Regions from separate parts of the Streptomyces sp. NPDC043726 genome, predicted to be linked through region 1. Evidence: riboswitches for the same ligand, from Rfam matches in the RefSeq annotation. Region 1 holds a riboswitch; the other holds the start of a gene.
What was found. Region 1 has a riboswitch for cobalamin ahead of AC068Z_RS34850 ((2Fe-2S) ferredoxin domain-containing protein). Riboswitches for the same ligand answer to the same signal wherever they lie in the genome.
Positions count from the first base shown of each region.

Region 2: linked by a shared signal. The riboswitch ahead of AC068Z_RS00980 (ribonucleoside-diphosphate reductase subunit alpha) and the one ahead of AC068Z_RS34850 ((2Fe-2S) ferredoxin domain-containing protein) in region 1 are both predicted to bind cobalamin.

Region 1 covers NZ_JBWKCI010000015.1:35,850-40,039, reverse strand. Annotated here, with positions in the region: gene metE (5-methyltetrahydropteroyltriglutamate--homocysteine S-methyltransferase) at 1-1,294, shown strand, start outside; gene AC068Z_RS34855 ((2Fe-2S)-binding protein) at 1,354-2,043, opposite strand; partial or broken gene AC068Z_RS34850 ((2Fe-2S) ferredoxin domain-containing protein) at 2,096-2,314, opposite strand; cobalamin riboswitch at 2,359-2,537, opposite strand; cobalamin riboswitch at 2,632-2,812, shown strand; gene AC068Z_RS34845 (ABC transporter substrate-binding protein) at 2,842-3,888, shown strand; gene AC068Z_RS34840 (FecCD family ABC transporter permease) at 3,885-4,190, shown strand, end outside.
Region 2 covers NZ_JBWKCI010000001.1:208,066-212,255, reverse strand. Annotated here, with positions in the region: gene AC068Z_RS00980 (ribonucleoside-diphosphate reductase subunit alpha) at 1-1,744, opposite strand, end outside; cobalamin riboswitch at 1,867-1,991, opposite strand; gene AC068Z_RS00975 (GNAT family N-acetyltransferase) at 2,046-2,552, opposite strand; gene mctP (monocarboxylate uptake permease MctP) at 2,626-4,190, opposite strand, start outside.

The DNA.
Region 1 (4,190 bases):
GGACGCGGCCGCGGAACGGGACATCGAGCCTCAGATCCGGCGCTGGCTCGCCTTCGCCCGGCAGAAGACGGCCGAGATCGTCACCCTCACCAGGGCACTGACCCGCGGCACGGACACGATCACCGCGGAACTCGCCGCCAACCGGGCCGACCTGGCCTCCCGCGCGGGTTCGCCGATCACCCGCGACCCGGCCGTGCGCGCCCGCGCGGGGGCGGTCACCGAGGCCGACGCGCGCCGCGCCCAGCCGTACGCCGAACGCGCCGCCGCCCAGCGTGCCCACCTGGGCCTGCCGCTGCTGCCGACCACGACCATCGGCTCGTTCCCGCAGACCGGTGAACTGCGTTCGGCGCGCGCCGACTTGAGGGCGGGCCGGATCGACACGGCCGGCTACGAGGAGCGGGTCAGGGCCGAGATCCAGGAGGTCGTCGCCTTCCAGGAGAAGGCCGGCCTGGACGTCCTCGTGCACGGCGAGGCCGAACGCAACGACATGGTCCAGTACTTCGCCGAGCGGCTCACCGGCTACCTCGTCACGCAGCACGGCTGGGTCCAGTCCTACGGCACCCGCTACGTCCGCCCGCCGATCCTCGCCGGCGACATCTCCCGTCCCGAGGCGATGACGGTGCGCTGGACGACGTACGCCCAATCGCTCACGGACCGCCCGGTCAAGGGCATGCTCACCGGTCCGGTCACCATGCTCGCCTGGTCCTTCGTCCGCGACGACCAGCCGCTCGGTGAGACCGCCCGCCAGGTCGCCCTGGCCCTGCGTGACGAGGTCAACGACTTGGAGGCGGCTGGTACTTCGGTGATCCAGGTCGACGAGCCCGCCCTGCGCGAGACACTGCCGCTGCGCGCCGCCGACCGTGCCGCGTACCTGGCCTGGGCCACGGAGGCCTTCCGGCTCACCACCGCCGGCGTGCGGCCGAACACGCAGATCCACACCCATATGTGCTACGCCGAGTTCGGCGACATCGTGCAGGCCATCGACGATCTCGACGCGGACGTCATCAGCCTGGAGGCCGCCCGCTCCCACATGCAGGTGGCCCGCGAACTCGCCGCGCACGGCTACCCGCGCGAGGCCGGACCGGGCGTCTACGACATCCACTCGCCGCGCGTACCGAGCGCGGCGGAGGCGGCGGAGCTGCTGCGCATCGGCCTTGAGGCCATCCCGGCCGAACGGCTGTGGGTCAACCCCGACTGCGGCCTGAAGACCCGCGGCTGGCCCGAGACCCGCACCTCCCTGGAGAACCTGGTGACGGCGGCCCGAGCGGTCCGCGGGGAGCTGCCGACGACCTGACATCGACATCGCCCGGCCGGGAAGCGGGGTTCTTCGTTTCCCGGCCGAGCACTCCTCCGTCATCCGGCCAGCGCGCAGTCCCCGCACTTGGCTCCCGACGGCACCCGGTAATACAGGCAGCAACTGCGCCGCCGGAAGCCGAGGTTGGGCCCGGTGAGGTGTCCGGTGGCCGCGAGTCGGCCGGTGTTCAGCAAGGCGCCCACGAGGTCGGTGAGGGGCTCACGCAGATCCGGCCTGGCCGTCAGAACAGCACGAGCCGCCTCCACGAGCGCCGAGGCCGCGTTCCCGGCCAGGAGCCGGGGCGCCACCTTGACGCGGAGTCCTGCGGCCAGTCGATCCAGGTGCCTGCGGACGACCACCTCGTACAGCGCCTCGGCAAGACGCGGGCTACCGTCCGCGTACCGGCCGGTGGGGACGGCGATCCGCAACTCCGGTCCGCTGTGGGCGCGTTGCAGCCCGGTCAGGTCCGGAACGATGCCGTGCGCGACGGTGCAGGCCAGCACCGGTGACCACAGGCGCGCGGCGTGTCCGAGCTGCACGATGGAAGCGCCGACGCGCACTTCGCGGGTGTCGTAACGGTGAGCCGTGGCCGCCACCAGGTCGGCGGCGCCGCGGGCGTACGTGTCCTCGACCGGGTGCCATCCCTGGTCCGGGCCGCCGAGTTCGACCGCGAAGAAGGTGCCGAACCGCGCGACATCCGCGAGGGCTTCGGCGACGGCGGGGGCGGGCGCCTGCCGCAGTGGATTCACGTCAACTCCCGGAACAGCGGTGTCAGGTGGACGCGTTCAGACCGCGGGATCGGCCGGCGGCACGGCCCTCGGCGGAGGGCTGTGCGACGATCACGTTCGCCTGCTCGCACACGTCGAGGCAGTCGGTGATCCGGACCGGCGCGTCCTGGGCGAGGCGCGCGCTCTGCTCGCCGTGGTCGACACCCGTCACTTTCGGGCTGCCGCAGCAGCAGTCACGGCACACCACGACCCGGCACGGCACACGGCCGTCGTGCGAAGCCTCCATGGGCATCCCGACGAGCCCTCCTCCCTGGGGAAATCCGCCCCATTCACCTTGAGGAAGCGACCGCGTGAGTCTCCTGGCTCTCGGGTCAGTGCTCGTCCCGGCCTTCCCACCCGCCTCCGGGCAGTGGTCTGTTCGGGATCCGCTCGCCGATCACAGTGGCGGGACCGCGCCGGATTCACACCGGCTTCCTCGTTCCGCCGTCGCCTTGTCGTCCGCCATCATGACATCCGCTCGTACGGCACCACCACGGCGGACCCCGGCCACCGCCCCGGCCGGAAGGGGCGCACGCATCACACCCGCACGCCCTTTCGCTCCCGTCTCACAGGAACGTAATATCACCAGGTCATCGCCGCGACGGGAACCAGGAAGCCGGTGTGAGTCCGGCACGGTCCCGCCACTGTGACCGGGGAGTGCACCCCTCGACATGCCACTGCGCACCGCGTGGGAAGGCAGGGGGAACGTCGATCCGGGAGTCAGGACACTGCCCTGTCGCGGGCCCGTTTCCGAGGAGCGCGGACTCCAGGAGGCTTTACGTGTTCCAGTCGCTTTCCCCTGCCCAGTCGTCCTCCGCGGCGACCCACCGGCGTCGGCCGGTACGCGCCGCTGCGGCCGCCGTCGCCCTCACCGTGACCCTGCTCACCGCCGGCTGCGGCTCGTCCGGCGACGGCCCCGAGGACGCGAAGGCTTCGGCCTCCTCGATCGAGGGCTTCCCCGTCACCATCGACAACTGCGGTGTGAAGACGACCTACGACGAGCCGCCGTCGCGGGTGGTCACCATCCACCAGCACCCGGCCGAACTGCTGCTCGCTCTCGGCCTGAAGGACCGCATGGTGGGGACCGCCTTCCCCGACTCGGCCGTCCTGCCCGAGTTGAAGAAGGACTACGAGGCGATCCCCGAACTCTCGGAGCGGGAGCCGTCGTTCGAGACCGTCCTGGAAGCCGAACCCGATCTCGTCTACGGCGGCTACGGCAGCGCCTTCGACGAGAAGGAGGGCCGCTCCCGCACGGCCTTCGCCGACGCGGGCATCGACACCTACCTCAACCGCGAGTACTGCGGCAAGAAGCAGGTGACGATGGAGGACACCTACGACGAGATCCGCACCCTGGGCCGGATCTTCGGCGTCTCCGACCGGGCCGGCAGGCTCGTCGACGACCTCCAGGGCCGTATCGACAAGGCCGCCACCGCCGTCGAGGACGAGCCCGCGGCGTCCGTCTTCGTCTACGACAGCGGCGACAAGAGCGCCTTCACCGCCGGCGGCAAGAGCCTGGGCACCGAGCTGATCCGGCTGGCCGGCGGCAGGAACGTGTTCGCCGACCTGGACGACGTGTTCGGCGACGTCTCCTGGGAACAGGTCGTCGAACGCAAGCCCGAGGTCATCGCCATCTACGACTACGCCGGCTCCGGAAGCGTCGAGCAGAAGAAGAAGTTCCTGCTCGCCCAGCCCGCCCTCGCCGACGTACCCGCCGTGAAGAACAAGCGGTTCGTCGTCCTGCCGCTCACCGCCACCCTGGTCGGCATCCGCTCGGCGTACGCGGTCGAGGACCTCGCCCGTGGACTGCACCCGAAGAGCTTCCGGTGACCGGACCGGTCACGAAGGCGCCCGCCGGGCCGCGCCCCACCGACGAACAGAGCACCCGTCCCGGGGCCTTGGCCCTGACACTGACCGTCCTGACCGTGCTGCTCATGCTCTCCGGCACCGCGGGCCTCGCGATCGGCTCGGTGCGGGTGCCGCCCGTCCAGGTGTGGGGCATCGTCACCCAGGCGCTCGGCGCCGACTGGGGGACATCCGACTGGTCACGGGCGCGCGAGACCATCGTGCTGGACGTCCGGGCGCCCCGCGTGCTGCTCGGCGCGGTGACCGGCGCCGGGCTCGCGGTCGTG
Region 2 (4,190 bases), on a different contig from region 1:
GCCAGGTGAGTTTGGTGTCGTAGTGGTCGGGGTGCAGGACGCCCCGGGCGGTACGGGTCTTCTCCCAGGCCGGCAGCGGGCCCTCGCGCTCGGCGAGGTCGGCGGAGGCCTCGTAGGCGGCGAGCATGATGCGCTCGGCGATGCGGGTGGAGAGCGCCTTGGCCTCCGGCGAGTCGAAGGGCAGCCGCAGCTTGAAGAAGACGTCCTGCAGGCCCATCGCGCCGAGGCCCACCGGCCGCCACTTGGCGTTGGACCGGCCCGCCTGCTCGGTCGGGTAGAAGTTGATGTCGACGACCCGGTCGAGGAAGGTGACGGCCGTGCGGACGGTCTCGTCCAGGCGCTCCCAGTCGATGTCACCGTCCGCCACGAACGAACCGAGGTTCACCGAGCCCAGGTTGCAGACCGCCGTCTCCCCGTCGTCGGTGACCTCCAGGATCTCCGTGCAGAGGTTGGAGGAGTGCACGACATGGCCCGGCAGGGCCGTCTGGTTGGCGGTGCGGTTGGCGGCGTCCTTGAAGGTCATCCAGCCGTTGCCGGTCTGCGCGAGGGTGCGCATCATCCGGCCGTACAGATCGCGGGCGGGGATGGTCTTGCGCGCGAGCCCCGCCGCCTCGGCCTTGCGGTAGGCGGCGTCGAACTCGTCCCCCCACAGGTCGACCAGCTCGGGCACGTCGGCCGGGGAGAAGAGGCTCCACTGCTCGTCGGCGTTTACCCGGCGCATGAACTCGTCCGGGATCCAGTGCGCGAGGTTCAGGTTGTGCGTCCGCCGGGCGTCCTCACCGGTGTTGTCGCGCAGCTCCAGGAACTCCTCGATGTCGGAGTGCCAGGTCTCCAGGTAGACCGCTGCGGCTCCCTTGCGCCGGCCGCCCTGGTTCACGGCGGCGACCGAGGCGTCGAGCGTCTTGAGGAACGGGACGATGCCGTTGGAGTGCCCGTTGGTGCCGCGGATCAGCGAACCCCGGGAGCGGATACGGGAGTACGACAGACCGATGCCGCCGGCGTGCTTGGAGAGCCGGGCGACCTGGTGGTAGCGGTCGTAGATGGAGTCCAGCTCGTCCAGCGGCGAGTCCAGGAGGTAGCAGGACGACATCTGGGGGTGCCGGGTGCCGGAGTTGAAGAGCGTGGGGGAGGAGGGGAGGTAGTCGAGGCGGCTCATGAGCCCGTAGAGCGCGGCGACTTCGTCCACCGACCTGGTGGTGTCGTCCTCGGCGAGACCGGCGGCGACGCGGAGCATGAAGTGCTGCGGCGTCTCGACGACCTTGCGGGTGAGGGGGTGCCGGAGCAGGTAACGGCTGTGCAGGGTACGGAGACCGAAGTAGCCGAAGCGGTCGTCGGCGCCCGTGTCGATGAGCGCGTCGAGCCGGGCGCCGTGGATCCGGACGAACTCGGCGGTCCGGTCGGCGATGAGCCCCTCGCGGTGCCCGACCGCGACGGACTCGGTGAAGGACGTGACGCCCTGCGAGGCGGCCTCGGCGGCGATGGAGACCGTCAGCAGCCGGGCGGCCAGTCTGCTGTAGGCGGGGTCCTCGGAGATGAGCCCGGCCGCGGCCTCGGTGGCCAGCTCGCGCAGCTCCGCCTCGTCGGCCCGCGCGGACCGGCCGCGCAGCGCGGCGGCGGCGACCCGGCCGGGGTCGGCGTCGGGGAGGTCGGCGGTCAGCTGGGTCAGGGTCCGCAGCAGGGCGGTGCCCGGGGCGTCCTCGACGGTCGGGACGGCTGAAGCCGGATCGGCTGGCGCGATGGTCACGTGGGGCTCTCCCTCGCTCGGCACGGGGCCTTGCGGAGGGCAGGAGGCAGCTCACGAGCGCACGGGGCGTCGCGTCCACCGGCCCACTCCACGAGGCCCGGACGTCAGTCACCCGGACCGGACGGCCGGGCGCACTGTCGGCAGGTCCTCGGACTGGACCATGTGCACAGATGTGCACAAGTACACCGTTGCGGGACAGTTCCGGATTCACACCGGATTCCCCTGCGGCGACAGCGAGCATGAGCATACATCTTGTGCCGGGCGGCGGTGACACCCCCAGATGTTGTGTCGCGCGTCGACTTCAGAGCGTCAACTCGTAGGTGAGGAGAGTGAACTCGGGGTGGTCCGAGATCGGGTTCCAGTCGCGTTCCGGGGAGCGGCGGAAGCCGAGGCGTTCGTAGATGCGGTGGGCGGTGTGCATCAGGGGCTGGGTGGACAGGACGACGCCGGTGCGGTCGCCCGCTGCGCTCGAGCGGTCGACGCACGCCTGGACGAGGGCCTGTCCGACGCCTCTGCCACGGGCCTCGTGAGCCACGGCGAGCATGCGGACCTCGGCCTCGCCGGGGCGGGCGAGGTCGGCCATGGGGCCGGGGGAGGGGACGTAGGTGACTCCGCCGAGGAGGCGGTCCTGTTCCACGGCGACGAGTACGTCCGCGGCGGCCGCCCGCTTGGCCACGTCTCTCAGTTCGCCGAGGTACCAGTCGGCTTCGCCGAAGGTGAGCAGGCCGTCCCGGAGGTAGGCCTGGGCGGTGATCTCGCCGAGTTCGTCGTATTCGGTGGGTTCCGCCGCGCGGATCCGGAAGTCCATGTGATCGAGTGTGTACGACAACGGGCCGCCGACAGTCCTGAATTTCGGCGGCCCGCTGCGGAACGGCTCCGTATCAATGAAGGGGCGACAGCTCCTTCTGCACGCCCGGGTCGCCCGCGTCCGCCGTGTAGTCCTCGGGGCTGGTCTCGTCGATGCCCTCGGGGGCCTTCGCCGCCTTCAGGACGAAGGTCAGGACCACCGTGACGACCAGGTTCAGCACGAACGCCGTGAGGCCGATGTACCCGATCTCCCCGATGCCGGGGATCTCCTTCGACGAACCGCCGAAGTGCGCTTGCGTCGGCGAGGCGACGCCGTACGCCGCAACCGTGCCGTAGATCATGCCGACCGCCCAGCCCGCCAGCAGCGCCCAGCGGTGGAACCAGCGCGTGAACAGGCCGCCGACCAGCGCCGGGAAGGTCTGCAGGATCCAGATGCCGCCGAGGAGCTGGAAGTTGATGGCGACCGTCTTGTCCATGGTCAGGACGAAGGCCAGCGCGCCCACCTTCACCAGCAGGGACACCAGCTTGGAGACCTTGGTCTCCTCGGCCGGTGTCGCGTCCGGCTTGATGAAGTCCTTGTAGATGTTGCGGGTGAAGAGGTTCGCCGCCGCGATCGACATGATCGCCGCCGGCACCAGCGCGCCGATGCCGATGGCCGCGAAGGCCACGCCCGCGAACCAGTCCGGGAACATGTTCTCGAACAGCTGCGGGATCGCCAGCTGTCCGTTCTCCACCTTCACCCCGGCCGCGATGGCCATGAAGCCCAGCAGCGCGAGCAGGCCGAGCATCAGGGAGTACAGCGGCAGGATCGTGGTGTTGCGGCGGATCACGTCACGGCTCCTGGAGGAGAGGGTCGCCGTGATCGAGTGCGGGTACATGAACAGGGCCAGCGCCGAGCCCAACGCCAGCGTGGCGTACGTCCACTGGCCGGCCTCCGCCGGGACCAGACCGCCCGCCCCGGTGCTGGTGAACTTGTCGTTCGCCGCGGCGAAGATGTCGTCGAACCCGCCCAGCTTGATCGGGATGTAGATGATCGCCACCGCGATCACCAGGTAGATCAGGGTGTCCTTGACGAAGGCGATCAGCGCGGGGGCCCGCAGCCCCGAGGAGTAGGTGTACGCGGCCAGCACACCGAAGGCGATCAGCAGCGGCAGGTCCTTGATGAACCAGTTGGTGTTCTCGCCGCCGCCGACGCCCATCACGTCCAGCACCGCCTGGATGCCGACGAGTTGCAGCGCGATGTACGGCATCGTCGCCAGGATGCCGGTCACCGCGACGGCCAGCGAAAGGCCCTTGGAGCCGAACCGGCCGCGCACGAAGTCCGAGGTCGTCACATACCCGTGCTTGTGCGAGACCGACCACAGCCGGGGCAGGAAGGTGAAGATCAGCGGATAGACGAGGATCGTGTACGGCACCGCGAAGAAGCCCGCCGCGCCGGCCGCGTAGATCGCCGCCGGGACCGCCACGAAGGTGTACGCCGTGTAGAGGTCGCCGCCGAGCAGGAACCAGGTGACCCAGGTGCCGAACGACCGTCCGCCCAGGCCCCATTCGTCGAGGCTGTGCTCGTTCTCGGCCTTGCGCCAGCGCGCGGCCAGGAAGCCCATGACCGTGACGGCCAGGAAGAAGAAGATGAAGACGG